DNA from 4 places in the Dickeya lacustris genome. Region 3 is predicted to be linked to each of the others. Evidence: predicted binding sites of a transcription regulator. Region 3 holds the regulator's gene; each other region holds the start of a gene.

Region 1 (7,367 bases), 340 kb from region 3:
TCAACGACAAGCGTGACTTCGTTATCGGTAAAGCCTTGCCCGGAATCGAGGCTTTCGCGCATTAAATCGATATTCAGTGAAAAGTAACCGAGTAGCTCCGGTAGCGGTGTGCCTGAGAGCTTACGCGAACTTTGCGCTAAAAGTTGCTGCGCAGCCGGGTTGGAATAGTGAATAGCCAGATCTTTATCCAGCAATAATATGCTGTTTATTAAAGAATTTAGGATCTGCCCAGCATCGGGCAGCGTGCCTGTTGCCATAACGCAGACTCCCACACTATTTGAGTGCACACTATTCTGGATTGTAGGTTAAGTCGCAACGATAAAATGTTTGGTGGAGAAAAAAGCCCATCCGAAGATGGGCTGAAAAGTTTCCACGGCAACAAAAATAAACATAAATAAAAAACGGTCATCAGACGGCAGAATGAACATCATTTTCTTCGTTCCTGCCGCCTGTAAGCGGGATTACACGCTGTAGTACAGTTCGAACTCAACCGGATGCGGCGTCATACGAACGCGGTCGTTCTCAGCAATACGCAGTTCGATGTAAGCATCTATGGCATCGTCAGTGAACACGCCGCCACGGGTCAGGAACTCGCGGTCTGCGTTCAGCGCGTTCAACGCTTCTTCCAGAGAACCTGCAACGGTTGGGATCTCTTTCGCTTCTTCCGGCGGCAGATCGTACAAGTTCTTGTCCATGGCATCACCAGGGTGGATCTTGTTGATGATACCGTCCAGGCCAGCCATCAGCAGTGCAGCGAAGCACAGGTACGGGTTAGCAGCCGGGTCCGGGAAGCGGACTTCGATACGACGTGCTTTCGGGCTTGATACCACCGGAATACGAATAGACGCAGAACGGTTACGGGCAGAGTAAGCCAGCATAACCGGTGCTTCGTAACCCGGGACCAGACGCTTGTAAGAGTTGGTAGTCGGGTTAGACAGGGCGTTGATGGCTTTCGCGTGTTTGATAACACCACCGATGTAGTACAGCGCAGTTTCAGACAGGCCGCCGTATTTGTCGCCGGAGAACAGGTTGGCACCATCTTTAGCCAGAGACATGTGGCAGTGCATACCAGAACCGTTATCACCGAACATCGGTTTCGGCATGAAAGTTGCGGTTTTGCCGAAAGCGTGAGCGACGTTGTGTACAACGTATTTGTAGATCTGAATTTCGTCAGCTTTTTTGGTCATGGTGTTGAAGCGGGTAGCCACTTCATTCTGACCAGCGGTAGCGACTTCGTGGTGGTGAGCTTCAACCACCAGGCCCATCTGCTCCATGGTCAAACACATGGCTGAACGCAGATCCTGTGCGGAATCTACTGGCGGAACCGGGAAGTAACCCCCTTTCACTGCCGGACGGTGGCCTTTGTTGCCGCCTTCGTATTTGGTGCTGGAGTTCCATGCACCTTCGATATCGTCGATAGCGACGTGAGAACCAGAAATGCTGCTGCCGAAACGGATGTCGTCGAACAGGAAGAATTCTGGCTCAGGCCCGAACAGTACGGTATCCGCGATGCCGGAAGAGCGCAGGAAATCTTCAGCGCGTTTGGCAATGGAGCGCGGGTCACGGTCATAACCCTGCATGGTGCCCGGTTCCAGGATGTCACAACGGATGATCAGGGTCGATTCTTCAAAGAACGGATCCAGAACCGCAGTAGTCGCGTCCGGCATTAATACCATGTCGGATTCGTTGATGCCTTTCCAGCCACCAATTGAAGAACCGTCAAACATTTTGCCGTCTTCGAAGAAATCAGCGTTGACCTGGTGGGCCGGAATGGTGACGTGCTGTTCTTTACCTTTGGTATCCGTGAAGCGGAGGTCAACAAACTTCACCTCGTGTTCATTCAGCATCGTCAAAACGTGTTCTACTGACATACTTGGTTCTCCCGATTGTGTCATTTATCTATCGTCGTGGAACGAATATCGTTGTGGAAATGATGTTGTTACCGTACGTAAGTTATAGCTAAAACTGTGCCAACTTTATCCGAATAGTGCAAACAGGCATTCCCGCTGGTTTTTCACGCGCAGACAGACTGCACCAAGATAGTTAATTGCACCAGAGTTGCGCACCATATTGGTGATACTGCACCTAATTGGTGCTTGACGGGTAACGGGTTGCTGCTTTATTGCACCGTGAAAGGGATCACAGACCCGAGATACGCAGGTTGTTTGCGGAAGATGATTGTGATCTTGTTTAGTCGCTCGCTTAATACGTGTACAATAGCGCGCTATTTCTAAAATGCCTGAGGCAAAGCTGTGATCGAAAATTTGCGTAACATCGCTATTATTGCGCACGTTGACCATGGAAAAACCACCCTGGTTGATAAGTTGCTGCAACAGTCCGGTACTTTGGGTGAGCGTAATGACGCCACCGAACGTGTTATGGACTCCAATGATTTGGAAAAAGAGCGCGGAATTACCATCCTCGCCAAAAACACCGCCATCAACTGGAATGACTACCGTATCAACATCGTAGATACCCCGGGACACGCCGACTTCGGCGGCGAGGTAGAGCGCGTGATGTCCATGGTGGACTCGGTATTGCTGCTGGTAGACGCGATGGACGGCCCGATGCCGCAAACGCGTTTCGTAACCCAAAAAGCTTTTGCCCATGGCTTAAAGCCGATTGTTGTTATCAATAAGGTAGACCGTCCGGGCGCTCGCCCTGACTGGGTTGTCGATCAGGTTTTCGATCTGTTTGTAAACCTGGGTGCGACCGACGAGCAGTTAGACTTCCCGATTGTTTATGCCTCCGCGCTGAATGGTATTGCCGGCCTGGATCATAACGAAATGGCGGAAGACATGACGCCGCTGTTTGAAGCGATTGTGAAGCATGTGGAAGCGCCGAGCGTTGACGTTAACGGCCCGTTCCAGATGCAGATCTCCCAGCTTGATTACAACAACTATGTTGGTGTTATCGGTATCGGCCGTATTAAACGCGGCGTGGTGAAACCGAACCAGCAAGTCAGCATCATCGACAGCGAAGGCAAAGTACGTAACGGCAAAGTGAGCCAGGTGCTGGGCCATTTGGGTTTGCAGCGTATTGAAAGCACGCTGGCAGAAGCGGGCGATATCATTGCTATCACCGGGCTTGGCGAGCTGAACATCTCTGACACTATTTGCGACACCTCCTGTGTGGAAGCGTTGCCTGCGCTGTCAGTTGATGAGCCGACTGTAACCATGTACTTCTGCGTGAACACGTCGCCGTTCTGCGGTAAAGAAGGTAAATTCGTTACATCACGTCAGATTCTTGACCGCCTGCGTAAAGAGCTGGTGCATAACGTGGCGCTGCGCGTAGAAGAAACGGAAGACCCGGATGCATTCCGCGTGTCTGGTCGTGGCGAGCTGCATTTATCTGTTCTTATCGAAAACATGCGTCGTGAAGGTTTCGAACTGGCGGTATCCCGTCCGAAAGTTATCTTCCGCACGATTGACGGCCGTCGTCAGGAACCGTTCGAACAAGTGACTGTGGATATCGAAGAGCAGCATCAGGGCTCGGTGATGGAAGCGCTGGGTCTGCGCAAAGGCGAAATGCGCGACATGATCCCAGACGGCAAAGGTCGCGTCCGTCTGGATTACGTGATTCCAAGCCGTGGTCTGATCGGTTTCCGTACCGAATTTATGACCATGACCTCGGGTACCGGTCTGCTGTACTCCACGTTCAGTCACTACGATGACATTCGTCCGGGTGAAATCGGCCAGCGCCAGAACGGTGTGCTGATCTCTAACGGTCAGGGTAAAGCGGTTGCCTATGCGCTGTTCAGCCTGCAGGATCGCGGTAAGCTGTTCCTGGGCCACGGCGCTGAAGTGTACGAAGGCCAGGTCATCGGTATTCATACTCGTTCTAACGACCTGACAGTAAACTGCCTGACCGGTAAGAAACTGACCAACATGCGTGCTTCCGGTACTGACGAAGCAACCGTGCTGGTGCCGCCGGTGAAAATGTCACTGGAGCAGGCGCTGGAGTTTATCGATGATGATGAACTGGTTGAAGTCACGCCGAACTCGATTCGTCTGCGTAAACGTCACCTGACCGAGAATGACCGTCGTCGCGCGAATCGCTCCGCTAAAGACGAGTAATTCTCCGCTGGATGACAGCTTGCGTGAGTGCCGTCATGACTGACGGTACCACCCTGCGATAAGGCCCCGCTCTGGGGCCTTAGTTTTTTCTGCCAATACAGAGCAATGATCTTCGGCACTATTTTGTACCGTATTATGATCCTGCTTAGTCCCTGTTCAGCACCATTATTTCTCGCTACAGTGAAAATCTCACCGATGAATCTGGAGGATGCATGCTGTATATCTTTGATTTGGGTAACGTCATTATTGATGTTGATTTCAACCGCGTACTGGGAGTGTGGAGTAATTTAAGCGGAACGCCGCTGGCCACATTGCGTGAGCGCTTTGTCATGGGGCATACCTTTGAGCAACATGAGCGTGGTGAAATCAGTGATGAGGAGTTTGCGTCTCGTTTGTGCCATGAAATGGGTATTTCACTGAGTTTTGAGCAATTCTCTGCGGGGTGGCAGGCGATATTTCACGGTATTCGCAAAGATGTGATCGACATCATGCACCGCCTGCGACAAGAAGGACACCGTGTCGTCATACTCTCCAATACGAATCGACTTCATTGCCTGCATTGGCCTGAGCTTTACCCGGATGTGATACCGGCGGCAGACAAACTCTATTTATCGCAGGAAATGGGATGTCGCAAACCTGAAGCGGCGATTTACCAGCAGGTGCTGCAAGCAGAAGGCGTCATAGCGTCTGAGGCCTGCTTTTTTGACGATAACCCTGCCAACATTGATGCTGCGCAGGCTCTGGGTATTCAGGCCGTTCTGGTGAGTGATAAGCAGGTTGTGCCCGATTTTTTTGCCAGTCAGCTTTTTAAGCAGGAGTCATAAGGGCGTTATGATTGCATTAATTCAGCGGGTGTCGGCTGCCAGTGTTGTCGTTGATGGCGATACGATAGGGGAAATTGCACATGGGTTGCTCGTGTTACTCGGCGTAGAGCAGGGTGATGATGAACAAAAGGCGACCCGATTATGTGAAAAAGTGATCGGGTATCGGATTTTTAGCGATGACAACGGCAAGATGAATCTAAACGTTCAACAAACCGGCGGCAGCTTACTGGTGGTATCGCAATTCACGCTGGCGGCGGATACGCAAAAAGGCATGCGCCCCAGTTTCTCTCGCGGCGCGGCACCGGCGCAAGCCGAGCAACTGTATCAATATTTTGTCAGCCAGTGCCGTGAACATGGCGTGATGACGCAAACCGGTCGGTTTGCCGCTGATATGAAAGTCTCTTTAGTGAATGATGGGCCTGTCACTTTCTGGTTGCAGGTGTAGTGCCTAAATAAACAGAGGTTGAGACAGACATATGTATTACCTGAGAGTGCCGGAAAGTGCCGAAGAACTGGATGCCTACTACCAGTTTCGTTGGGAGATGTTGCGTAAACCATTACATCAGCCGCTCGGTTCTGAACGCGATGCCTATGATGCGCTGGCCCACCATCAAACGATTGTGGATGGGCAAGGCAATTTAGTGGCAGTGGGTCGCCTCTCAATCAATGCCGATAATGAAGCATCGATCCGTTTTCTGGCTGTGCACCCAAACGTACAGCGTAAAGGGCTGGGCACACTGATGGCGATGGCGCTCGAATCCGTGGCGCGGCAGGAGGGCGTTAAGCGCGTGGTGTGCAGCGCGCGTGAGGATGCTGTCGCCTTCTTTTCGCGGCTTGGATTTGCCAACCAGGGGGAGATAACAACGCCGCTGAGTACGCCGGTGCGTCATTTTCTCATGATTAAGCCGGTCGCTACGCTTGATGATATCCTCCATCGCCCGGACTGGTGCGGTCAGTTGCAGCAAGCCTGGTACAACCATATCCCGCTGAGTGAAAAGATGGGTGTACGTATCAGTCAGTATACCGGGCAGAAGTTTATTACTACGATGCCGGAAGCGGGTAATCAAAACCCTCATCATACGTTGTTTGCCGGTAGTTTATTTTCGTTGGCGACGCTAACCGGCTGGGGGCTTATCTGGCTGTTGCTGCGTGAGCGTCAGCTCGGCGGTACGATTATTCTGGCGGATGCGCATATTCGCTACAGCTCACCGGTGACGGGGCGTCCGAGTGCGGTTGCCGATCTTGGTTCGTTGAGTGGCGACCTGGACAGACTGGCTCGTGGCCGTAAGGCGCGGGTACAGTTGCAGGTCGAACTGTTTGGTAACGATCGGCAAGGGGCTGTTTTTGAAGGGGTGTACATCGTTCTGCCGCCAGAGGCGGACTCATCGGGCGAGCTGCCGGTTGCGGCTATCCGTTAAACGGCTATGCCCGCATTAATAGCGGCTGTCGATGAATGATATCTATTGTGTGCGTATATTTTTTGCATATATTGTGTACGCATCGTGAACAGCCCACCGCGACGGTAAACGTAGCGGCGGGCTGAGGTTCTTAAATCTGTGCTGATGGTGTGGCCGATGGTGCTGGTGGCGTTGCGGCAGGAGCCTCGGCTGGTGGTGTGACCGTGACCGGTGCCGGTGTGCTGTCAGCTACGCTACCTTGATGCATATTCTGGCTAAAGGTTCGTCCGTTACTATCAATTCCTTGCAGCGTTCCGCCCAGCGTTGATTTGAGCGGGGTGCTGGCATCCAGTCGGCCATTTACATGCAGTTGCAGATTGGTGTTGCCTGCTGGTGAGCTAGCCGGTTGCGGCCATCCCCATCGGGTTAACACATCAAACGCGACCGCTTTGCCGTTCAAATCCAGTGTAAATGCGCGTGAGGGCTGCTGGCTGATAACCGCTTTGGCTTCCAGCAAGCCGGTTTTTGTAAATGCGCTAAGATCGGTCAACGTAATTTGGTTGTCATTGGCGCTTAACGCCACGGACGGTCTGCGAACGTCCACCTTATTAAACGTCGCGTCGCTGGCATTCAGCGTCAGTGAGCCTTGCCAGATACCCCATTGATGATCGCGCGCCAGCAAAAGGTTATTGCCGAATCCATCAAGTGCCGTCAGTTGGAAAGGAAAATCGGGCGTGATGTCGATCAGCAGATTATGGTTGGCGTTAAACTTCTTGATTTCCACCTCAGCCAGCCAATCCGGTAGCGTGCGCAACCAGCGCTGCCGCCAGTCTGTCGGCAATGTGTACTCCATCCCCGCGACGGCCAGTTCATCGAGCGTCAGTCGGTGAGTGTTACGCAGCCAGTTGCCTGTGGTACGTAATAAGCCGCCTTCCCAACGGGTTGAGAATTGTTTGATATTCACGCCTTGCTTTGACAGATCAAGGCTGACTATCGGGTCAACAAAATGCATGTTGCCGTTGACGATGTCAGTTGCATTAAACGACAGGGAGCCATCATCACTTTGCCAG
Region 2 (7,367 bases), 1.6 Mb from region 3:
CGTCATGGGGAAATATCACTTACCGGCGCTGATTTTGAACGGCAAAAAAAGGCACTGCTGGCCGAAGGCATCACGTTCACTGATGCAATGAAAATCGATTTAGCGATATTTCGCTGGCGGTATTGAGGCTGCGTTATCAATCAGCGCAGATTATCTATACCGCCAGCAGGCGCTTTTAATAGGGTTGCAGCAACACGCCCGTCCCTTCATCCTTCGCGGGGGATGGCGAAGGAGCCAGCATTCGCATAGGTTTTCCCGTTGACGGCGCTCTTGATACCATCACCAGATTCACGTCTGCGTTATTCACACCATTATTAATGACCGGAACCATGTGTTCAGTCACTAAAGTGATGCGATGGTTTATGACGACAACCGCACTGAGAAGGATACGCGCATCGGGGTTAATATCCGATAAATTATACGGGAGCACGAATTTGAACGGCGCTTGCACGCCTTCGGTGCGAGAAACTCGCTGGGAGATAACCCGAGCTGGTGCATCGGAGGCTGAAGCATCAGAAACCGTTACGGTGAGTACGGCATCTGCAGGCAACGTGATATTCTGACGTATATTTACCGTTCCGGTCACTGCGGGCATCCCGCTCACCGGCTCACTGAGAGAAAGCGTGCGTGCAGGGGCAAATCCAGGTGGCAAGAATCCGTATGAATTCAGATTCGCACACCCCGAAAGCGCTACCGATACGGTAATACCGGCAAACAGCTGCCATAATCTCATAGGCTAAATCTCCTTAATTATATTATTGGGATAACGCTTATAAATAGCCGCTATCCGTTAAGAAGTATGAACGAGTCAATCTAATATTTATGGTGGAAAAATCCGATAGTGATTGATGTCATTTGCTTATTCTCATGGATGAAGCCGTGAGCGTCTATTTATTTCACGCGGTTCGCCCTTCTTCTTACTGCATCAATGATCTATTTTTATGACAACCAACCTCTTAATTTAAGGCAGAAACATGAGTCAGGCATTAAAAAACCTTCTCGATTTGTTACACCTGGAAAAACTGGAAGAAGGCTTGTTTCGCGGTCAAAGCCAAGATCTGGGTCTGCGTCAGGTATTTGGTGGACAAGTTGTTGGTCAGGCATTATCTGCTGCTAAACAAACCGTTCCCGCAGAGCGGTTTGTCCATTCCTTCCACAGTTACTTTCTTCTACCGGGTGATAGCCAAAAACCCATTATTTACGACGTTGAAACACTGCGCGATGGCAACAGTTTCAGCGCCAGACGAGTCAGCGCGATTCAGAATGGCCGCTCTATTTTTTATATGACGGCTTCCTTCCAAACTCGGGAAAGTGGCTTTGAGCACCAAAGTGCGATGCCACAGGTCACGCCACCTGAAGCATTGCCGTCGGAATTAGAAATTGCACGCAGTCTGTCAGAACATATCCCGGCAGCCATGCGCGATGTGTTTACACAAGAAAGGCCGATTGAGATTCGCCCTGTTAAATTCCATAACCCGCTGCGTGGCGAAGTCGAACCCGCGCTCAGGCAAGTCTGGTGTCGTGCAAATGGTGCTATGCCAGATGATGAACGTACCCATCAATATCTGCTGGGTTATACCTCTGATTGCCATTTTCTGCTAACAGCACTACAGCCCCATGGCGTCGGTTTTCTTGAGCGCGGTATGCAGGTCGCTACAATCGATCACGCCATGTGGTTTCATCGTCCATTTCGGCTGGATGATTGGTTGCTCTATTGCGTTGAGAGCCCTTCGGCATCTGGCGCGCGTGGATTTGTACGTGGCCATTTTTATACCCGTGACGGCGTGCTGGTGGCCTCCAGCGTTCAGGAAGGGGTGATCCGTCGCCACGGCCAGTAAAAATAGAACGGTAGATAAATCATTATCGAATGGCCCACCACAATAGCTAAAAAAAACCACCTTGATTAAAAGGTGGTTTTTTATTCGTCACAGTCAATCAGGCACCCCACCCCCATTATCATGGGGTACCAGACAGACTCTTACTGGTTGTACGCATTTTCACCGTGGCTGTTGACATCCAGACCTTCGCGTTCCTGATCTTCTGGTACACGCAGTCCGACAGCAATATCAGCAATTTTGAAAGAGATGAATGCCGCAACACCAGACCAAACGACGGCGACAATCACGCTAAACAGCTGCACCCAGACCTGATGAGCCATAGTCACACCCTGCGCATAACCTGTACCGCCTAACGAAGATGCGGTAAAGACACCGGTCAATAAGCACCCAACGATACCGCACACGCCATGCACACCGAACACATCACACGGGTCATCAACACGCAGCCATTTCTTCAGAACAGTCACGCCCCACAGACCGGCAAAACCGCCGACAAAGCCAATGACCAATCGCCCCACCAACGCCAACCGTACCCGCCGCTGGCGTGATAGCAACCAGACCAGCAATACACCCGGAACAAGCACCGAGCAGAGACGGTTTACCACGGCTAATCCACTCACCGATGATCCACGCTAAAATAGCGGCGGCCGTTGCGACAACCGTTGTCAAGAAAGCCAGACCAGCAATGTTATTCGCCGCAGCCGCAGAACCGGCATTGAAACCGAACCAACCGACATAGAGGATGGATGTACCAATAAACACCATCGGCAAGTTGTGCGGTTTGAATGCTTCTTTGCCGAAACCAACGCGTTTGCCTAATAACAGAGCACCAACCAGGCCTGCGACAGCAGCGTTAATATGCACGACCGTACCACCGGCGAAGTCTAGCGCGCCATCAGCGGCCAGATAGCCACCGCCCCATACCATGTGAGTCATCGGCAGGTAAGACAGCGTGAACCACAGCGCGGAGAAAATCAGCACCGCTGAGAAGCGAACGCGTTCCGCCAAGGCACCAATGACCAGACCTACCGTAATACAGGCAAAAGAGGCCTGATAAGCAACGTGAATGAACTGATAGAACGTTCCGCTAATCGCACTAATATCAATGCCATTGAGCATAAAGTTGGTCAGTCCACCGAAGAATGGGCTGCCTGTGCTAAACGCAACGCTATAACCGTAGATAACCCATAAGATACATACCAGCGCAAACGCCACCATTATCTGGGTCAACATTGACAACACGTTTTTACTGCGGATTAAACCACCATAAAACAGCGCTAATCCCGGAATGGTCATGAACAGCACCAATGCGGTACAGATCATCATAAAAGCGTTGTCCGCCTTATCCACAACCGGCGCTGGCGTATCTGCCATCACCCATGCTGGAAGCATGGCTGATGCCCCTAAACCTAATGACAAGGAAAGTTTTTTCATCTTTTCATTCATCCCTATTTAATAAGGCTCAATCAGATAATTGTTATAGTGCGGCTTCGTCAGTTTCGCCGGTACGAATACGAATAACACGCTGCAATTCCGCAACAAAAATTTTGCCGTCACCAATTTTCCCGGTATAAGCCGCTTTACTGATAACATCGATGACTTCATCAAGCTGATCATCAGCAATAGCGATATCGATTTTCACTTTGGGCAAGAAGTTAACGCTGTACTCCGCGCCACGGTACAATTCCGCATGCCCTTTCTGACGTCCGAAACCTTTCACCTCTGTGACGGTGAGCCCCTGAATGCCTACAGAAGAGAGCGCTTCACGCACATCTTCCAGCTTGAATGGTTTGATTACTACAGTCACCAGTTTCATTCTCATCCCCCTAAGCATGTAAGTTCAGGCTTATGCCCGTCACCCCAAATATGTTCACGTATCACATAAAGCAAATCACGTGCCACAAATGCCAGCGCTAATCAAAAGCGATAAAACGCCGCTGATTAGCGGAAAACGAGAAAGTGGGAAGAGGTGAGATAACTGGCGGAAAAGAAAAACAGGTGCGCCAACGCACAAAAACGGTGCGATGCGCTTGATTTCGGTGCATCGCCCGACTGAGCGCATCGCACCATGCCAAATTATGGTGCGATGCCATGCCCGGGGATGATCGTCATGGTGCCTGCGTCGTCAACGCCGGTTCAGCGTTACCCTGCGGAGATGACAATGCACGGCTCGCCTGCTGCAATTGATACATCTGAGCGTAACGCCCGGCGCGGTTAAGCAATTGCTCATGCGTTCCCTGCTCCACGGTCTTGCCATGATGCAGCACCAGAATGGTGTCCGCTTCAACAATCGTCGATAACCGATGAGCGATAACCACAAGCGTAGTATGAGAACGAATTAACCTTAGTGCGCGCTGAATAGATTGTTCAGTACCTGAATCAATATTGGCGGTTGCTTCATCAAGTATCAAAATTCGTGGCGGCGACACCAATACGCGGGCAAGAGCCAATAACTGCTTTTGACCAACCGACAGGTTGTTACCTTGTTCACCGATACGGCTGTCTATGCCCTGCGGCATAGATTGCACCAGGTCAGCTAATTGCACCGCCTCCAGCGCCTGCCACACTCTCTCTTTACTGATGTCACGCCCCAGAGTGATATTCGCATACATCGAATCCGCCAACACAACAGGGTCTTGCTGCACCATGGCGACATACTGGCGCAACACTGGGTGAGATAGTTGCGCTAATGGTCGGTTATCCAGGCGAATCTCGCCGCTATCCGCCGGGTAGTATCCCATCAATAAACTGGCTAGCGTACTTTTACCACTGCCGGTATGCCCCACCAATGCCACAAACCCTCTATCAGGCACATGCAATTCAATGTTATGTAATACCGGCTTACCGGCTTGATAAGAAAAGGTCAGTTGCTGGATATCAATGCGACCGCTGTTAAGCGCATGGTTATCATCACCATATTGCTGACGCGGGCCATCCATTAACTCAAAAATGCGCTCTCCGGCGACAATAGCCTGTTGTAAAATCGACTGTTGGGTCGTCAATTCAATCAGCGGTTCGTTTAATCGGCCAAGATAGTTAATAAAGGCATACAACACGCCGACCCCCACAGAACCTACCGTACTGAAGCCGAATTGCAGCAGTAAACCGCACATCACCATCGCAGAAAACAGGCTCAATAACGGACGTAACAGGAAGCCATCAAGCCGCAATGTTTGCATACGCGCATGATAATGAGCCCAACTGGCCTCACTGAGTTTTTTGGCGAAACGCTGCTGCTGGCGAAATTGCTGTATAACGCCCATACCGTTGATGGACTCATTAAAACCATCATTAATATCGGCCAGAAAACTGCGCATTCGCCGCACAATCGGTGTGCTATAACGTTGATATACCACCATCACAATGGCTACCGCAGGCAAAATCATCATCGCAATCATCGCCATATGCCAATCCAGGCTGAACATGGCCACCAGCATCGCGACAATCAACGCCGTACTGCGCAGCACACTTCCCACCACCATGACATACAGATCGCGCACCACTTCAGTATCGTTTGTTACGCGGGAAATCAACTGGCCAACCGGCTGGGTATCAAATACAGCAAGCGGTTGGCGCAAAGCGGCATCCATCACATCAATACGAAGTTGTTGCACAACGCCAACCGCCACGCGGTTGAACATCACCGCCTGTAAATAGTGCAAGAGGGCCGCCAGCAACTGTAACAGCACATACCCCACCGCAAGGCCGGTAGCCAATAAAAGCGGGAATTCACCTTTGGCAATGACATGATCGATAAAATAGCTAACCAGAACCGGCCCGGCGACTTCCGCAGCGGCGGCAATACATAACAGCACAACACCAACGCTTATTGACGCCTTCCACGGCAAACCATAGGCCAGTAAACGTTTTAACGTTGGCCATAACGCCCGAGGCGTTTTCATTTTTACGTTACTCATTTACGTCACTCATGCTCATGCCCCTCGTCACGAGCATCATCCAGAGCCGCTTCCAGTTGCTGATAACGATACATATCCCGATACCATCCTGCTTGTTGTGACAAGGCACCGTGATGACCGCGTTGCGCTACCCGCCCGTGCTGCAACACAAGAATGTCATCAGCCGCTACCAACGCCGACAAGCGATGCGCGCTGATTATCACGGTTCGCTTTTCACCCCACTGTCGCAGATTGTTGAGAATCTGATATTCCGTACGTCCATCGACAGCAGAGAGCGCATCATCAAGCACCAGGATTTCCGCTTCCAGTAACAACGCGCGAGCAATAGCGATACGCTGTTTTTGTCCACCAGAAAGCATGACGCCTCGCTCGCCAACTTCCGTCTCATACCCTTTAGGCAAACGCAAAATATCGTCATGAACATTCGCCAATCTGGCCGCGCGTTCAATGTCCTGCAAAGAGGCCTGCGGACGCCCAAGCGCAATATTGCCCGCAACGGTATCAGAAAACAGAAAGGGCGTTTGCCCAACCACCGCAAAGCGGCACCTGAGTTGATCCAACTGAATATGATGCAACGATTGCTGATGGTAGCGAACCTCGCCCTCTTCAACATCAAACTGCCTTAACAACAACGCCAGCAGTGTACTCTTACCTGAACCTGTCGGGCCACACAGCCCCAGCGTTTGCCCCGGCATCAGGGTAAAATGGACATCATCCAGTACACGCTGGGTATGGCCGGGATAATGAAACGCGGTAATATCGGCGGCCAGTATGCCCGGCCCTGCGGGTAAGGATTGTGTTCCGTCTTCAACTGACGGGGCCTCGGCCAGCAACTGACGGATGCGCCCATAAGCCGCACTGCCTCGCTCGACAATGTTAAACATCCACGCCAACGCCAGCATCGGCCATATCATCAAACCAAGGTACATAACAAAACTGGTCAGTGCGCCAAGCGTCAACGAGCCGTGGATAACCATCCAGCTTCCGCCCGCTACCGCCAGCAGATTGGATAACGCCACCGCAATATAGATAGTGGGGTCAAAACGGGCATCCACTCGCGCAACCTGCATATTTTTCTGGCCGGCATCAGCTGCAACCCGGGCAAAACTGCCGGACTGATGATCTTCCAGACCAAATGACTTAATCATCCGAATGCTGGTCAGGCTCTCCTGAGCGTGATCATTCAGCGAGGAGAAAGCGGCCTGAGCCTCTTTGAAACGTTGATGAAGCTGGGTGCCGTAGTGCTTGATGACTATCGCCATTACCGGCATGGGCAGCAGTGCCAGCAATGTCAACTGCCAACTCAGTTGGGTACACATCACCAAAAAGACCGCGCAGCCCATCACCAGCGAGTCAACCAGCGTCAATACGCCTTCTCCGGCAGCAAACACGACGCGATCGACGTCATTAGTCGCCCGGGCAATCAAATCGCCGGTTCGATGGCGCAGATAAAAAGCCGCATGCTGGCGGCTCAATTGATGATAAAAGCGCTCACGCAACTCGACGGCCAGTTGATAGGCCGCGCCAAATAACCAAATGCGCCAAAAGTAACGCAGCAGATAGGTGAACAGCGCTATCAGCAAGATAACACCTATCCACCCTAATACCGTTG
Region 3 (7,367 bases):
GCCCGGTCATCGGGCGCAGTTTCGGGTCCCAGTGCGGGTTAGGCAAAAAGCGCACGTCAAACACGTAGTCGGCATCAATCGGGATGCCGTGTTTGTAGCCGAATGATTCAAACACCATCGTCAATTCGCGCTCGCGCTTGCCCAGTAACCGGGTGCGCAGCATTTCGGCCAGCTCATGCACCGACATTTCTGAGGTGTCGATGATAAGGTCAGCGCGTGAGCGCAGCGGCTCGAGCAAATCGCTCTCTTCGTCAATCGCGCTTTCCAGCGACAGGTTCTTGCTAGATAGCGGGTGCAGACGACGCGTGTCGCTGTAGCGACGGATTAACGTATTGCGATCGGCGTCAAGGAACAGCAATTGGGGCGAAAAACTTTGCGGCAAGCGCGTCAGCGCGTGCTCCAGCACATCCGGGCTTTCCGGCATGTTGCGCACATCAATACTGACGGCGGCAGAAATGTTTCTCTCTGCCAGCGAATGTGCCAGCTCTGGCAACAGCACCACCGGCAGGTTATCGACACAATAGAACCCCATGTCTTCCAGTGCACGCAGGGCGACGGATTTTCCTGAACCTGAACGACCACTGACAATCATCAGCACCATCTGACGACTCCCCCTGGCGGTGTGAGAGTGCATCACCACCGCCGTTAGCTAACTTCGTTATTTCCCGGTTATCCCGGCATCCTGTCAGGTTGTGCTTATTTGCACACCTGTGTCATCTGTCTCTTATGCATGGCTGCAAAACCGGCAGCCATCAACGCTCAGGATGATTCCTGCGAGTCTGATTCCGTCATGATTTGATATAGCTCTTCGTCGCTTTGCGCCGCGCGCAGACGTCGGCATACGGTTTTATCCGCCAGTCGTTTGGCAACCAGCGATAAGGTATGCAAATGGGTTTTACATTGTTCGGCTGGAACCAGCAAGGCAAAAAGCAAATCGACCGGCTGATTATCGATAGCGTCAAACGCGATAGGCTGCTCTAGCTGAATAAAAACGCCGACCGCCCCAAGCGTGTTTTCATCTTCCAGTTTGCCGTGAGGAATAGCGATACCGCATCCAATCCCGGTACTGCCCATGCGTTCGCGCGTCAGTATGGCTTCAAATACCATTTGCGGTGGCAGGTTGAGCTGTCTGGCAGCCAGTTCGCTGATGATTTCCAGCGCGCGCTTTTTACTTTGGCAGTGTACGGCGCTACGAGTGCACTCTTTACGGAGCACGGCGCTGAGTTGCATAACGGACTCGTTGTTCATGATACATTCACTTAACGACACGGTTGCCTTCGGGTATCCGGCCTGCAAATGCGGCAGGCCGGAGTGCTCCCTGCACCTGAAACAGGCAACATCAGTGCTGTTTCAGTTTATCCTTATGTTTATTTAACTGTCTCGCCAGCTTATCGATCAACAGATCGATGGCGGCATACATATCATCCGCTTCCGACGTGGCATGCAGCTCTCCACCATTCACATGTAAAGTGGCGTCTGCAATGTGCAGGATCCTTTCCACTTTCAATACCACATGCACCTGATTGATACGATCAAAGTATTGCTCAAGTTTGGCAAACTTTGCGGTGACAAATTCGCGCAGAGCATCGGTTATCTCAACGTGGTGTCCGGTAATGTTAAGCTGCATATCGTCTTCCTTCTCATGTAGGGGTCAAACCAACTGTTTGCGCTGGTTTGACGGCGGGATAGATAAAGACTCTCGATACTTGGCAACAGTACGGCGGGCGACAATGATCCCCTGTTCGGAAAGCATTGATGTCAGCTTGCTGTCACTCAGCGGTTTCGCGGGATTCTCCGCTGCAATCAGTTTCTTGACCAGTGCCCGAATGGCTGTGGATGACGCCTCACCGCCACTGTCGGTGTTCACATGACTGGAAAAGAAATACTTCAGCTCAAAAATACCGCGTGGGCTGTGCAAAAATTTCTGGGTGGTCACGCGGGAAATCGTTGATTCATGCATATCAACGGCCTGAGCGATATCCGCCAGTACCATTGGCCGCATAAATTCTTCACCCTGTTCGAAGAACGCTTGCTGCTGTTCTACTATACAGCGGGTCACTTTAAGCAGGGTATCGTTGCGGCTCTCCAGGCTTTTAATCAGCCAGCGCGCTTCTTGCAAATGGCTGCGAATAAATTGGCCGTCGCTGTCATTACGCGCGCTATTGCCAAGCGCGGCGTATTGTTGGTTGATTTGCAAACGCGGCACGCTGTCGGTGTTGAGCTCTACCGTCCAGTGGCCTTGCGCTTTGCGCACCAACACATCAGGAATCACGTATTCCGACTCGCCGGTATGAATCGACTGCCCCGGGCGTGGGTCCAGTGATTGAATCAGCGCCAGGGCTTCTTTTAGCACCTCTTCTTTGAGCCGACTGGAGCGGATCAGCGCGCGAAAGTCGTGATTAGCCAGCAAATCGAGGTAATCGCTGACGATAAGTTTAGCTTCGGCAAGGCGTGGTGTGGCGCTGTTAAATTGCGACAGCTGTACCAGCAAACATTCGCGTAAATCTCGGGCGGCAACGCCAACCGGGTCGAAACGCTGCACGCGCTTTAGCACGGCTTCCACTTCTTCCATCGTCACGTCGTCATCGCCGATGCTATCGCGGATATCTTCCAGCGATACGGTCAGATAACCGGTGTTATCTACCGCATCGACAATCGAGGTCGCGATGGCGGCGTCGGTGTCAGAAAACGGCGTCAGCTCCACTTGCCACATCAGATAATCCTGTAGCGTCTGGGTGGTTTCACCTTGATAAACCGGTAACTCGTCATCGCGATAATCGGTGCTGGTGCCAGACGGCGTGCCAGCGGTGTAGATTTCATCCCACGCTGCATCCAGCGGCAACTCTTCTGGCATCTCCTTTTGTTCCAGCGCTTCCCGTGTATCCAGGGCTTCGGTTTCGCTGCTCTCGCGGGTTTCTATCTCGTCATGGATGTCTGCTTGCTCCAGCAATGGATTGCTTTCCAGCGCCTGTTGAATTTCTTGCTGGAGTTCAAGCGTGGACAGTTGCAGCAGCCTGATGGCTTGCTGTAGCTGCGGTGTCATTGCCAGTTGCTGACTAAGCCTGAGTTGCAAACCTTGCTTCATAGCGTGCGCTAACTTCCTTTTGAACGATCAATTGAATTGAATAATCAACCTAACACATGACGTTATCAGAGTCGGAAGTCTTCGCCCAGATAGACGCGTTTAACCTGCTCATTCGCCAGTATATCCATCGGCGCGCCGTGGGCAATAAGCTGACCTTGACTGACGATATAAGCACGTTCGCAGACATCCAGCGTTTCACGGACATTGTGGTCGGTAATCAACACGCCAAGCCCGCTGTCACGCAGATGTTCGATGATTTTTTTGATGTCGATAACCGAAATCGGGTCAACCCCGGCAAAGGGTTCATCGAGCAGAATAAATTTCGGGTTAGCCGCCAGCGCACGGGCAATTTCCACCCGGCGACGTTCACCGCCGGACAGTGACTGACCGAGGTTGTCGCGCAAATGGCTGATATGAAACTCTTCCATCAGCTCGTTAGCGCGATCCTGCTGTTGCTCATGCGTGAGATCTTTTCTTATCTCCAGCACCGCCATCAGATTGTCGTACACGCTAAGACGGCGGAAAATCGAGGCTTCCTGCGGCAGATAACCGATACCGCGACGGGCCCGTTCGTGCAGCGGGAGCAGGCTAATATCGTCATCATCGATGATGATTCGCCCTTCATCACGGGGCACAATGCCCACAACCATATAAAACGTGGTGGTTTTACCGGCACCATTTGGCCCCAATAAACCAACGATTTCGCCTGAATTCACCGTCAGGCTGACGTTTTCCACCACTTTGCGGCCTTTATACGCCTTGGCCAGGCTTTCAGCGATTAATGTTGCCATGAGTTAGTGCGCTACTGACGGTTGTTTGGAGGGCTTGGCCGCATTGCCTGCTGCGGGTTTGGCACCGTTCTGGTTGCCTTTATCCTGTAGCTGGTTTGGCACCAATACCGTGGTGACTCGCTTGCCTTTATCGCTAAACGCTTCCATCTGTTGCTGTTGTACCAGATAGGTGATGCGGTCGCCTTTAACATTGCTATCGAGCTGTTCCAGATAGGCATCACCGGTCAGAATCACCAGTTGCTTATCCATCTCGTAGCGGATTTTCAGTGAGTGGCCTTTGACGGCCTTACCGTTGTCCTGCATCTGGTAGAAGGTCGCCGGGTTGCCATAGCCCTCGATGACCTCATGGCCCTGTTGACCGTTGGGGCGTGTGATAACCACTTTATCGGCCTGCGCTTTGATTGAGCCCTGCGTCACGATAACGTTGCCGGTAAATGTCACCACATTACCCTGCATGTCCAGCGCCTGCTGGTCGGAGGTAATGTTAATCGGTTGTTCCGTATCCCCGGTTAATGCCAGTGCCGGAATACTGACGGCGAACAGTGAGCTGGCAAGAAGCGTGCTACGCAGCGCATTAATTTTTAGGTTGAATTTCATAATAGGATTTTACCTTATCGATCAACTCAGCGGTTTTACTGCGCAGATTCCCACGCATTTTCAGCCCGTTAGAGGTAAAGTTGACACCGTACAGGGTGACTTCATCATCCGATGTCACGTCCTGCGTTATCAGATTTATCTGCGCATTGTCCGTTTTGATTCGTTCTAGCTGCGAATCGTTAGTCAGGCTGTTGACCTCCACATGCCCATACAGATAAAGCATACGATCTTTCGTCAATTTGGCGCGATCGGCACGGACAGACCAGGTCGCTACCGCCTGTTCATTAAACATGGTGGCTACCGGCTGGCTAAACCAGCTCACCTGTTCGACGCCATAGTGATCGGCGTTATCGGCTATCAGTTTGTAACTCAGTTTTCCCGTAGGGTCATACACCACGGTGATGTTTTTTTGCATGGTGTAGGTCGGTTCATTGCTTTGCCCGACGCTCTGGCTGCCTGCCTCGCGTGTGCTGGTCAGGTTTAAGCCGAGCAACACCAGCGCAATCAATGCCAGTAATAAGGTCAGCCAGACTTTAGTCTTACTCATATTGATAGCCCTTTGGCGAACGCCAGCTTATCCTGCGCCAGCAGGATAAGATCGCAAATCTCCCTTACCGCACCCCGGCCACCGGCAATGCGTGTGACATAGTGAGCCCGTGGCAGCAGCAGCGGGTGTGCATCGGCCACCGCGACACTCAGCCCGACTTCCGCCATCACCGGCCAGTCAATCAAGTCATCACCGATATAGGCGACCTGATTGGCAGTAAGCGACAGTGTATCTAACAGCTCGCGGAAGGCCAAAAGCTTATCGGACTGTCCCTGATAAAGATGCTGGATGCCCAGTGTCTGGCAGCGATCAATCAATAACTGCGACGAGCGGCCAGTAATAATGGCAACGTCGATGTCTGAGGTGAGCAGACAACGCAGACCGTAACCGTCTCGTACGTTAAACGCCTTGAGTTCTTCGCCCTGATTGCCCATATAAATCAAACCGTCAGAAAGCACGCCGTCAACATCGCAAATTAACAGACGGATATCCCGGGCGCGGAGCATCACCTCGGTATCGACGGGGCCGTAGCACGTCTCAGTTTGCGCACGGATTTCACTCATTTACATATCCTTGATTTTTAATTCTTTTATGCAGCGCTGTTGCCGGGTTATACCACGCCGGCACGCAGCATATCGTGCATGTGAACAATTCCCAACAGCCGATCGTTCTCTGCCACCAGCAATGAAGTAATGTGGCGCGATTGCATCACATTGAGCGCATCGACAGCCAACATTTGCGGTGTGACACGAATGCCGCCACGGGTCATCACATCAGTAATACGCGCATTGTTCAAATTGATGTTCATATCAAAGACCCGGCGCAAGTCCCCGTCGGTAAAGATACCTTCGATATGATCGTTGTGAAGGCCGTTACTGTCCGGGCCGCAAATCACCGTCATGCCGAGATTCTTACGCGTAATTTCCAGCAGCGCGTCGCGCAGCGAGGCGTCTTTATTGACGCGAGGCACCTCGTCATCGCGGTGCATAATATCGTTAACCCGCAAGAGCAGCTTGCGGCCAAGTGCGCCGCCGGGGTGCGACAGTGCGAAATCTTCGGCAGTAAAGCCACGTGCTTGCAGCAGAGCGACTGCCAGAGCATCCCCCATCACCAGCGTGGCGGTGGTGCTGGATGTCGGTGCCAGCCCCAGCGGGCAGGCTTCTTGTGGCACGCTGATACACAGATGAATGTCGGCGGTTTTCGCCATCGTGCTGTCCGGGTTGCCGGTCATGCAGATAAGGCATATCTGCAAGCGCTTAAGCACCGGAATTAATGCCAGAATCTCATGGGATTCGCCAGAATTGGAAATCGCCAGCACGATATCTTGCCGGGTTATCATCCCCAGATCGCCGTGACTGGCCTCGCCGGGATGGACAAAAAAAGCCGGTGTACCGGTGCTGGCAAAGGTCGCGGCCATTTTACAGCCAATATGACCCGATTTACCCATGCCCATCACCACGACCTTACCGTGGCAGGCGAACATTTGCTCACAGGCGCGGGAAAAGTTGTCATCAATGTACCTATCTAATTGCGCGAGGCTATCACGCTCGATTGATAACACCTGCCGCCCTGCGGCCTGAAAATCAAAACGGTTCTTTTGACTGGATATCTGTGTTTGATGGTCTTGAGACATGTAAAACATCCTGCGTTGCCGATGCTCTGGCTATGAGAACAAGAACAGCACCGAAAGGTACGCAATAAACGCACAGACGAGTAATGCGCCCGCACCCTGACCGATGCGCCGTTTCTGGCGAAGACAAAGAACGCTCAAAAGTACGCTGACTCCCAGCATTACCCAGTAATCGCGTGTGAAGGCTTGTGGGTTCACGGCACCGGGAGAGAGCAGCGCGGGTACTCCCAACACGATTCCGATGTTAAAAATATTCGAGCCAATTAAATTACCCAGCGCAATGTCGTCTTCTTTTTTCAGCGTGCCGACAATCGCCGTCGCTAGTTCGGGCAGGCTGGTGCCGATGGCGAGCACCGTCAGCCCGATAGTCAGCTCGCTGATATTAAAGTAATTCGCGATGACGGTTGCGTTATCTATCACAATGCGTGCAGACATAGGCAGAATGATTAAGCCAAGCATTAGCCATAACAGTGCCACCGTCGCATTATTTTCGCGTGGTAATTCAGCCAGTTGCTCCCGTGTCAGGCTATCTTCCCCCTGACGTTGGGCAAGGCGCGCCATGCGCAGCATCAACAAAAGGCAGCCTGTTGCAGCCAGCAGCAGCAGGAGACCATCCAGGCGGCTGAGAAAATGATCATGCAAGACAAGGCCGCACAGTACGGTGACGAGTAGCATCGGCGGTAATTCCTGGCGTAACAGCGAGGAGTGTAACGTTAA
Region 4 (7,367 bases), 1.4 Mb from region 3:
TATTGCCCACGCCGTCTTGCCACACTTGCATACCGGCTTCATGCATCCATTCGCCAACCTGTTGATTGGCGTGCAGGTGCTGCGCCGACAGGTAAACGCGGGTGAGCTGCCCCGGCGTTTCACTGATGCGAGCCAGCGCATCACAGCGCGCCATCACCCGGCTTGCCGCCGCCTGTGCTTCGTGGCCGCCCATTCCCGCTTCGGTAATAACCGTCTCGGTCATAACAGCATCGGCACTTGCCGCAGGCGTCATCACCGCGCTGGACGTCTCAGGGATGGGCGCACTCATGATGCCGCCTTGTCGGTGTGGTGCGAAAGGCGGTGATGGCGGTCATACACCTCCCAGGCGGCCTGCAATGCGGCCCCTTGCACAGAACGGAACCCCAGCCGGTTCAATACCGCTTCCAGCGCGGTCAGGGTTTGCATCACGCAGTCTTTGCGCGCGTTGTAGCCCATGGTGCCGATACGCCAGATCTTGCCCTGCAACGGCCCAAACGAGGTGCCGATTTCGATGGCGAAATCCTCCAGCAGCAGCTTGCGTACCTGTTCGCCGTGAATACCCGGTGGGATCACCACGCCCAGCACGTTACTCATTTTGTTGGCGATGTCGCCGTAGGGCTGCAACCCCATGCCTTCAATACCGGCCAGCAGCGCGTTGCCGTGCAACTGGTGGCGGGCGATACAGTCATCCAGCCCCTCTTCCAGAATGATGCGGGCGCACTCGCGCGCGGCGAACAGCATGCTGGTAGCTTCGGTGTGGTGGTTTAACCGCTCCGGCCCCCAGTAATCCATGATCATGCCCAGATCGAAGTAATTTGGAGTAAATCATCTCGTCGTCACCGTCCTGATGGTCGGTGGTGCGAATGCCCTGCTCCACGCATTTACGCTGGCGGATCACCGCCTCCATACGTGAACTGAGCGTCACCGGCGAGCTGCCGGACGGCCCGCCCAGGCACTTCTGTAATCCAGCCGAAACCGCATCCAGCCCCCAGGCATCGGTTTGCAACGGGTTGCCGCCGAACGAGGCGGTGGCATCGGTATAAAACAGCACATCATGGCGGCGGCAGATGTCGCCCAGTTCCGCCAGCGGTTGCAGCATCGTCGTGGAGGTATCACCTTGGACGGTGAGCAGCAGGCGCGGTTTTACCCGCTTGATGGCGTCTTCGATTTGATCGGGCGTGAACACTTCGCCCCACGGCACCTCGATGGTGTGAACCTCGGCGCGGCAGCGTCGGGCAATCTCGCACAGCAGGTGGCCGAAACGACCAAATACCGGCACCAGCACCCGGTCGCCGGGGCGAATAGTGGACACCAGCACCGCCTCAATACCGGCGCGCGAAGTGCCGTCCACCAGCATCGTCCAGCGGTTGTCGGTACGGAACAGCTGGCGATACAGCGCCATCACCTGGTTCATGTACCCGGTCATCGCCGGGTCATATTGGCCGACCAGTTGGCTTGCCATCGCACGCAGTACGCGCGGGTCGGCATTGATCGGGCCTGGCCCCATCAGTAAACGGTGGGGAGGGTTGATCTGTGCAAACAGCTCGTTATGCATGTCATGAACTCCTGATGTCGTTAATCTTTTACGGTCTCTGCGTGGTACGGCACACCACCTACAGCCGTACCGAGGCGATAAATTGTTTCAGTTCGGCGGTTTGCGGGTCAGCGAACAGCGCATCGCCGCGCCCCTGCTCCCACACTTTGCCCTGATGCATGAACACCACCCGGTCGCCCACTTCGCGGGCAAAATTCATCTCATGCGTCACCAGAATCAGCGTCATGCCTTCAGCGGCCAGTTGCTCCAGCACCTTGAGCACTTCACCGACCAGTTCCGGGTCAAGGGCGGAGGTGATTTCGTCACACAGCAGCACTTTCGGGTTCATCGCCAGCGCGCGGGCAATCGCCACCCGCTGCTGTTGGCCGCCGGACAAATTCGACGGGTAGTAATCGATACGCTCGCCCAGCCCGACCTTCTCCAGCATCTTCACGCCCAGCTCACGGCACTCGGCGGCGCTTTTCCCCAGCACCAGCCTGGGGGCCAGCATCACGTTTTCCAGCGCGGTCATATGCGGGAACAGGTTAAAATTCTGGAAAATCATGCCGACGGAACGGCTGATTTCCCGCGCCTGCGAGTCGCGGTCGGTCACGGTCATGCCGCCCAGTTTAATGCTGCCGTCCTGATAGCCTTCCAGCCCGTTGATACAGCGCAACAGCGTGCTTTTGCCGGAACCGCTGCGACCGATAATGGAGATGACCTCGCCCGCATCAATATCCAGATCCACCCCTTTTAGCACGTGGTTCTGGCCGTAATATTTATGAACCTGATTAATGGTGATGAGCGGCATTGAATTTCTTCTCCAGATAACGGCTGTAGTACGACAGCGGGTAACACAGCAGGAAATAGCCCAGCGCCACTAGCCCGAACACCTTAAACGGCTGATAAGTGACGTTGTTGAGCATGGTGCCGGCCTTGGTCAGCTCGACAAAACCGATGATGGACGCCAGCGCGGTGCCCTTGATCACCTGCACCGAAAACCCCACCGTCGGCGCAATGGCGATACGCATCGCCTGCGGCGCAATCACCCGGGTCAGCGTCTGGGTGAAGGTCAGCCCCAGACAACGGCAGGCTTCCCATTGCCCTTTCGGCAGGGCCTGCACGCTGCCGTGCCAGATATCCAGCAAGAACGCGCTGGTAAACAGCGTCAGCGCCAGCGCAGCCGCCGTCCACGGGCTGACGTCGATGCCGAATAACCCCAGCCCGAAAAACGCCAGAAACAGCTGCATCAGCAACGGCGTGCCCTGAAACACATCGGCGTACACACGTGTCAGGCGCAGCGGCCAGCGGCGTTTGGTTAAGCGCAGCAACAGCAGCGGCAGCGTGACAAGCGCGCCGCCAAAAAACGCCACCAGCGACAGCAGCAGCGTCCAGCGCCCGGCCAGCAGCAGGTTGCGCACAATATCCCAGTCAGTAAAGGTCGTCATCAGCGCGCCGTCCCTAAAAAACGCCGCCCGGCCAGCAGCAATAACTGGCGCATGGCGACCGACAACAGCAGGTAACACAGCGTCGTTACCAGATACACCTCGAAGCTGAGAAAGGTTCGAGACTGAATTAAGTTGGCGGCGAAGGTCAGCTCTTCGAACGACACCTGCGACACCACCGAGGAGCCCAGCATCACGATGATGCACTGGCTGACCAGCGCCGGATAAATGCGTTGCAGCGCGGGCGGTAAAATCACCCGCAGGAAGGTCTGGGTGCGGGAAAGCCCCAGTACCCGTGCCGCTTCCCACTGCCCCTGCGGTGTCACCTGGATACCGGCGCGGATAATCTCCGTGCTGTACGCGCCAAGATTCACCAGCATCGCCAGTAAGGCGGCCTGCCCGGCGGTGAGTTTAAGCCCCAGCCCCGGCAAGCCGAACACGATGAAAAACAGTTGCACCACAAACGGCGTGTTGCGAATAAGCTCGACATACAGGCCCCATAAGCGGCTGATAAACGTCGGTTTCCCGCTGCGTAATGCCGCGCCGCAAATGCCAATCGCGATGCCGCCGAGCGTTGCCATCGTGGCTAATTGCACCGTCACCCATAACCCGGACAGTAACGCTGGCCAGTAGGGCCACAGCGCCGCAAAATGAAGCTGGTATGTCATCGGCTTATCCTTACGCGCCCAGATTGGCCGGCAGCGGTGCTTTCAACCATTTTTCCGACAACCCATTGAGGGTGTTGTCCTTGACGGCTTTTTCAATCAGTTCATTCACTTTTGCTTTCAGCGCCGGTTCATCTTTCTTCAGGCCGATGTAACAAGGTGAATCTTTCAGCATGAATTTGGCGACCGGCGCTTTGGCCGGGTTTTTCTCGGTGATAGCCGCCACCACCAGATTGCCGGTGGCAATGTACTGCACCTGCCCGGACAGATACGCCGACAGCGTAGTGTTGTTGTCTTCATAGCGCTTGATGTCGGCGGTTTTCGGCGCAATCTCGGTCAGCACCATGTCTTCCACCGCGCCGCGCGTCACCCCAACGGTTTGCCCCTGCAACGCTTCCGGTTTGTCTACCGGCGTCTCTTTCGCGCCAAACACCCCGAGGAAGAACGGCGCATACGCCCGGCTGAAATCGATCACTTTTTCCCGCTCGGCGTTTTTGCCAAGACTGGAGATGACCAAATCCACCTTGTCGGTTTGCAAATAGGGCACGCGGTTAGCGCTGCTCACCGGCACCAGCTGCAACTTTAGTTTCATCTCACTGGCCAGATAGCGCGCCATGTCGATGTCGTAGCCCTGCGGCTGTAAATCGGTGCCAACCGAACCAAACGGCGGGAAATCTTGCGGCACCGCAACGCGCAATACGCCGCGCTGCTGAATATCTTGCAGTTGATCTGCCATTGCCTGACCCGCCTGCACCATCAACAGCGCCGCACCTGCCACTGCTAAAAAACGTTTTCCGATCTTCATTGCTGTGCCCCCGGTTAAGTTAGGTTGAAACCAAAGATTCTTCAATAAAAATATTGAAACCTTCGTTACAGAAATAAAAGCAAGATACGTGCCAGATGACTGCGCACCAGAAAATCAGTTCCAGTGCGGATTCAATCAGAGAGACAACAGCACAGGCAGGGGTTTTTAGCGTACCAAGGCGGCGATAGCACGCCGTCAAAGACAGGAAAAATGCACATTATCAGGGCAGTCAAGCCGAAGAGATTTGCACCAAAATGAATCAAATGCACTGCCGGGTGCACCATCAGCGCAGTTCCAGCTCATCCAGTTGCTGGTAAAGATCGGCAATATCATGAATACGCTGGCGGCCTTCTGCCAGCATCTGATGCAACAGCGCATTGCTGATAAGGTTGATAAGGCTCATGGCGCTGGCGTAACTATCAAAAGCGGAAACGCTATCCAGCGGCGCAGTCAGCGACCAGGATGCCAGCGGCGGCAGTGCATGCGCCTGCGGCTCGCACAGCAGCAACACCGGAATCCGGCGGGCGTGCAATTGCTGCAACAGCGGCAGAATCAGCCGTGGCCGACGGCGGAACGCCACCACCACCACCACATCGCGCGCATCGAGATCCGCAAGCTCTTCGGACAACGTCTGGCCAGGCTGTGCCAGCAACGGCACCTGTGAGCGCACCTGGAGCAGTTGCTGGCGCAGATGCAACGCAACCGGATAGCTATTACGTAACCCGATGATGCACACCCGCTGCGCCTGCTGCAAGGCGGTGATCATCGCACCGAACTGCTGCGGGTCAATCTGGTTGACCCACTGGGTTAAATTCGCCATCTCCTGCTTATAGTGGCGCGCCAGCAAAGTGTTGCCCTGCACCGCGTCCCGGTTATCGGTCAACGGCATCCCGCTTTGGCGCAAGGTGCGCAGCTCATCACGCATTTCGCGGTAACTCGGGTAGCCAAGGCGGCGAAACAGGCGGCTGACCGTCGCCTTTGACACGCCACTCAGCCGTGCCAGCTCGGCGCTGTTATAACTGATCAAATCATCGAGATGGTCAAAAATAAAATCAGCCACCCGCTGCTCCTGCGGCGACAGGTCGCTGTACTGGCTGCGTAGCCGTTCATCAATCTGCTTCATTACCCGCCCTTACCCGCCCTTGTCACTGTGTGGTAACTGTAACTTTTGTTTCACGTCACTGACGCTATGATGAACATAGCATACAACCGTCGGTCGGCCGCAAGCAGAAAAGATGGAACGGCTTTTGCTTAACCTCGACCATCCTACCGTCTACCAAGAGCCTTATCTTCATGATGCAAAGCAATATCGCCCCATCGGGCATGGCGGTCACGCCGCATCATCTCGCCAGCGCCAGCGCACAGCGCATTTTACGCGCCGGCGGCAATGCCATTGAAGCGATGGTGGCCGCTGCTGCCGCCATCGCCGTCGTGTACCCGCATATGAACAGCTTAGGCGGCGATGGCTTCTGGCTGATTGTGCCGCCGCAAGGCACGCCAATTGCCATTGATGCCAGCGGCGCTGCCGGGTCGCTGGCAAACCGGGCGCGTTACGCCGGTGAAAGCCGCATTCCGCACCGTGGCCCCAACGCGGCGCTGACCGTCGCCGGGACGGTAGGCGGGTGGCAGGAGGCGCTGAACTACGCCGCAGAACAGGATCTGGGTGCGCCGCTGCCGCTGACCACGTTACTGGAAGACGCCATTGGCTACGCGCGGGACGGTATCCCCGTTACCCAGTCGCAGGAAGACGCGCTCACCAATCGCCAGCACGAACTGCGCGATTTCGCTGAATTCAGCCGGGTCTTTATGCCGCAGGGTAAGATCCCCCGCACCGGCAGCCGTTTCACCCAGCCGGATCTGGCCGCTACGCTGCAACAGCTGGCGCAAGACGGATTAGATAGCTTTTACCGGGGGGCGCTGGCGGCGCGACTGGCAACGCAAATGGCCGCGCTTGGCATGCCGGTGACGGGCGACGATCTGGCTAAATACCATGCCCGTCGCGTCGCGCCGCTGGTGCTACAGCACAGCAAAGGCGAGGTGTTTAACCTGGCACCGCCCACGCAGGGGCTGGTGTCACTGGCGATATTGGGCATCACTGACCGGCTTTGCATGGCTGATATTAGCGACAGCCAGACCATCCACCGTATTGTCGAAGCCACCAAACTGGCTTTCGCCTGGCGAGATAAATACCTCACCGACCCCAAACGGATGACGCAGGATGTGCAGGCGCTGCTGTCTGACGCCAGCCTGAATGCGCAGGCGAAAAACGTGAATACCCGCGCCGCCGCCCCCTGGGGAAAAGGCAAAGGGCCGGGCGATACCGTCTGGATGGGCGTGTGCGATCGTCATGGCGTGTCGGTCTCGTTCATTCAGAGCCTTTACCACGAATTCGGCAGCGGCATGGTGCTGCCGGGCACCGGTGTGCTGTGGCAAAACCGGGGCGCGTCATTCAGTCTTGACCCTCATGACTTACTGGCGCTGGAACCGGGCAAACAACCGTTTCACACCCTGAACCCGGCGGCGGCGCGCCTTTATGACGGGCGCACCATGGTGTATGGCTCGATGGGCGGCGACGGCCAGCCGCAGACGCAGGCGGCGCTGTTCATTCGTCACGTTATGCAGGGAATGCCGCTACAGCAGGCTGTCACCGCGCCGCGCTGGTTACTGGGCCGCACCTGGGGGCAAACCAGCGATACCCTGAAACTGGAAGACCGCTTCACGCCCGCGACCGTCGAGGCATTGCGTACGCTCGGCCACGAGGTCGAGCTGCTGACAGGCTTCAGTGAAACCGTCGGCCACGCCGGAGCTATCGTGCGTCATGCTAACGGTATGCTGGAAGGTGCCAGCGATCCGCGCAGCAACGGCAGCGCCGTCGGCTATTAATTTTTCCTTTTGAAAGGTGCTGATAATGAAAAACC

What was found. Region 3 encodes sigma-54, which starts transcription at its own class of promoters, with help from an activator protein. Its sites were predicted from a motif close to GTTGGCACANNTTTCGCTNT; they were not measured.
Region 1: glnA (glutamate--ammonia ligase) is a predicted target of sigma-54. The motif match lies at 1,956-1,975, and genes of this name have one in related genera.
Region 2: glnK (P-II family nitrogen regulator) is a predicted target of sigma-54. The motif match lies at 3,722-3,741, and genes of this name have one in related genera.
Region 4: O1Q98_RS15900 (gamma-glutamyltransferase family protein) is a predicted target of sigma-54. The motif match lies at 5,684-5,703, and genes of this name have one in related genera.

Annotation. Positions count from the first base shown of each region.
Region 1 covers NZ_CP114280.1:2,518,053-2,525,419, reverse strand. The annotation lists gene glnL (nitrogen regulation protein NR(II)) at 1-257, opposite strand, end outside; gene glnA (glutamate--ammonia ligase) at 462-1,871, opposite strand; gene typA (ribosome-dependent GTPase TypA) at 2,253-4,076, shown strand; gene yihX (glucose-1-phosphatase) at 4,289-4,900, shown strand; gene dtd (D-aminoacyl-tRNA deacylase) at 4,908-5,345, shown strand; gene fabY (fatty acid biosynthesis protein FabY) at 5,377-6,318, shown strand; gene O1Q98_RS11430 (AsmA family protein) at 6,449-7,367, opposite strand, start outside.
Region 2 covers NZ_CP114280.1:3,805,866-3,813,232, reverse strand. The annotation lists gene O1Q98_RS17245 (MGMT family protein) at 1-126, shown strand, start outside; gene O1Q98_RS17240 (YbaY family lipoprotein) at 176-733, opposite strand; gene tesB (acyl-CoA thioesterase II) at 975-1,838, shown strand; partial or broken gene amtB (ammonium transporter AmtB) at 1,979-3,272, opposite strand; gene glnK (P-II family nitrogen regulator) at 3,316-3,654, opposite strand; gene O1Q98_RS17220 (SmdB family multidrug efflux ABC transporter permease/ATP-binding protein) at 3,947-5,740, opposite strand; gene O1Q98_RS17215 (SmdA family multidrug ABC transporter permease/ATP-binding protein) at 5,761-7,367, opposite strand, start outside.
Region 3 covers NZ_CP114280.1:2,173,780-2,181,146, reverse strand. The annotation lists gene rapZ (RNase adapter RapZ) at 1-601, opposite strand, end outside; gene ptsN (PTS IIA-like nitrogen regulatory protein PtsN) at 760-1,248, opposite strand; gene hpf (ribosome hibernation promoting factor) at 1,340-1,627, opposite strand; gene rpoN (RNA polymerase factor sigma-54) at 1,652-3,085, opposite strand; gene lptB (LPS export ABC transporter ATP-binding protein) at 3,151-3,876, opposite strand; gene lptA (lipopolysaccharide ABC transporter substrate-binding protein LptA) at 3,880-4,473, opposite strand; gene lptC (LPS export ABC transporter periplasmic protein LptC) at 4,451-5,020, opposite strand; gene kdsC (3-deoxy-manno-octulosonate-8-phosphatase KdsC) at 5,017-5,583, opposite strand; gene kdsD (arabinose-5-phosphate isomerase KdsD) at 5,631-6,653, opposite strand; gene O1Q98_RS09860 (calcium/sodium antiporter) at 6,684-7,367, opposite strand, start outside.
Region 4 covers NZ_CP114280.1:3,528,330-3,535,696, reverse strand. The annotation lists gene hpxK (allantoate amidohydrolase) at 1-193, opposite strand, end outside; partial or broken gene O1Q98_RS15930 (pyridoxal-phosphate-dependent aminotransferase family protein) at 286-1,555, opposite strand; gene O1Q98_RS15925 (amino acid ABC transporter ATP-binding protein) at 1,614-2,345, opposite strand; gene O1Q98_RS15920 (amino acid ABC transporter permease) at 2,326-2,982, opposite strand; gene O1Q98_RS15915 (amino acid ABC transporter permease) at 2,982-3,647, opposite strand; gene O1Q98_RS15910 (transporter substrate-binding domain-containing protein) at 3,658-4,449, opposite strand; gene O1Q98_RS15905 (MurR/RpiR family transcriptional regulator) at 4,733-5,572, opposite strand; gene O1Q98_RS15900 (gamma-glutamyltransferase family protein) at 5,743-7,332, shown strand; gene hpxX (oxalurate catabolism protein HpxX) at 7,358-7,367, shown strand, end outside.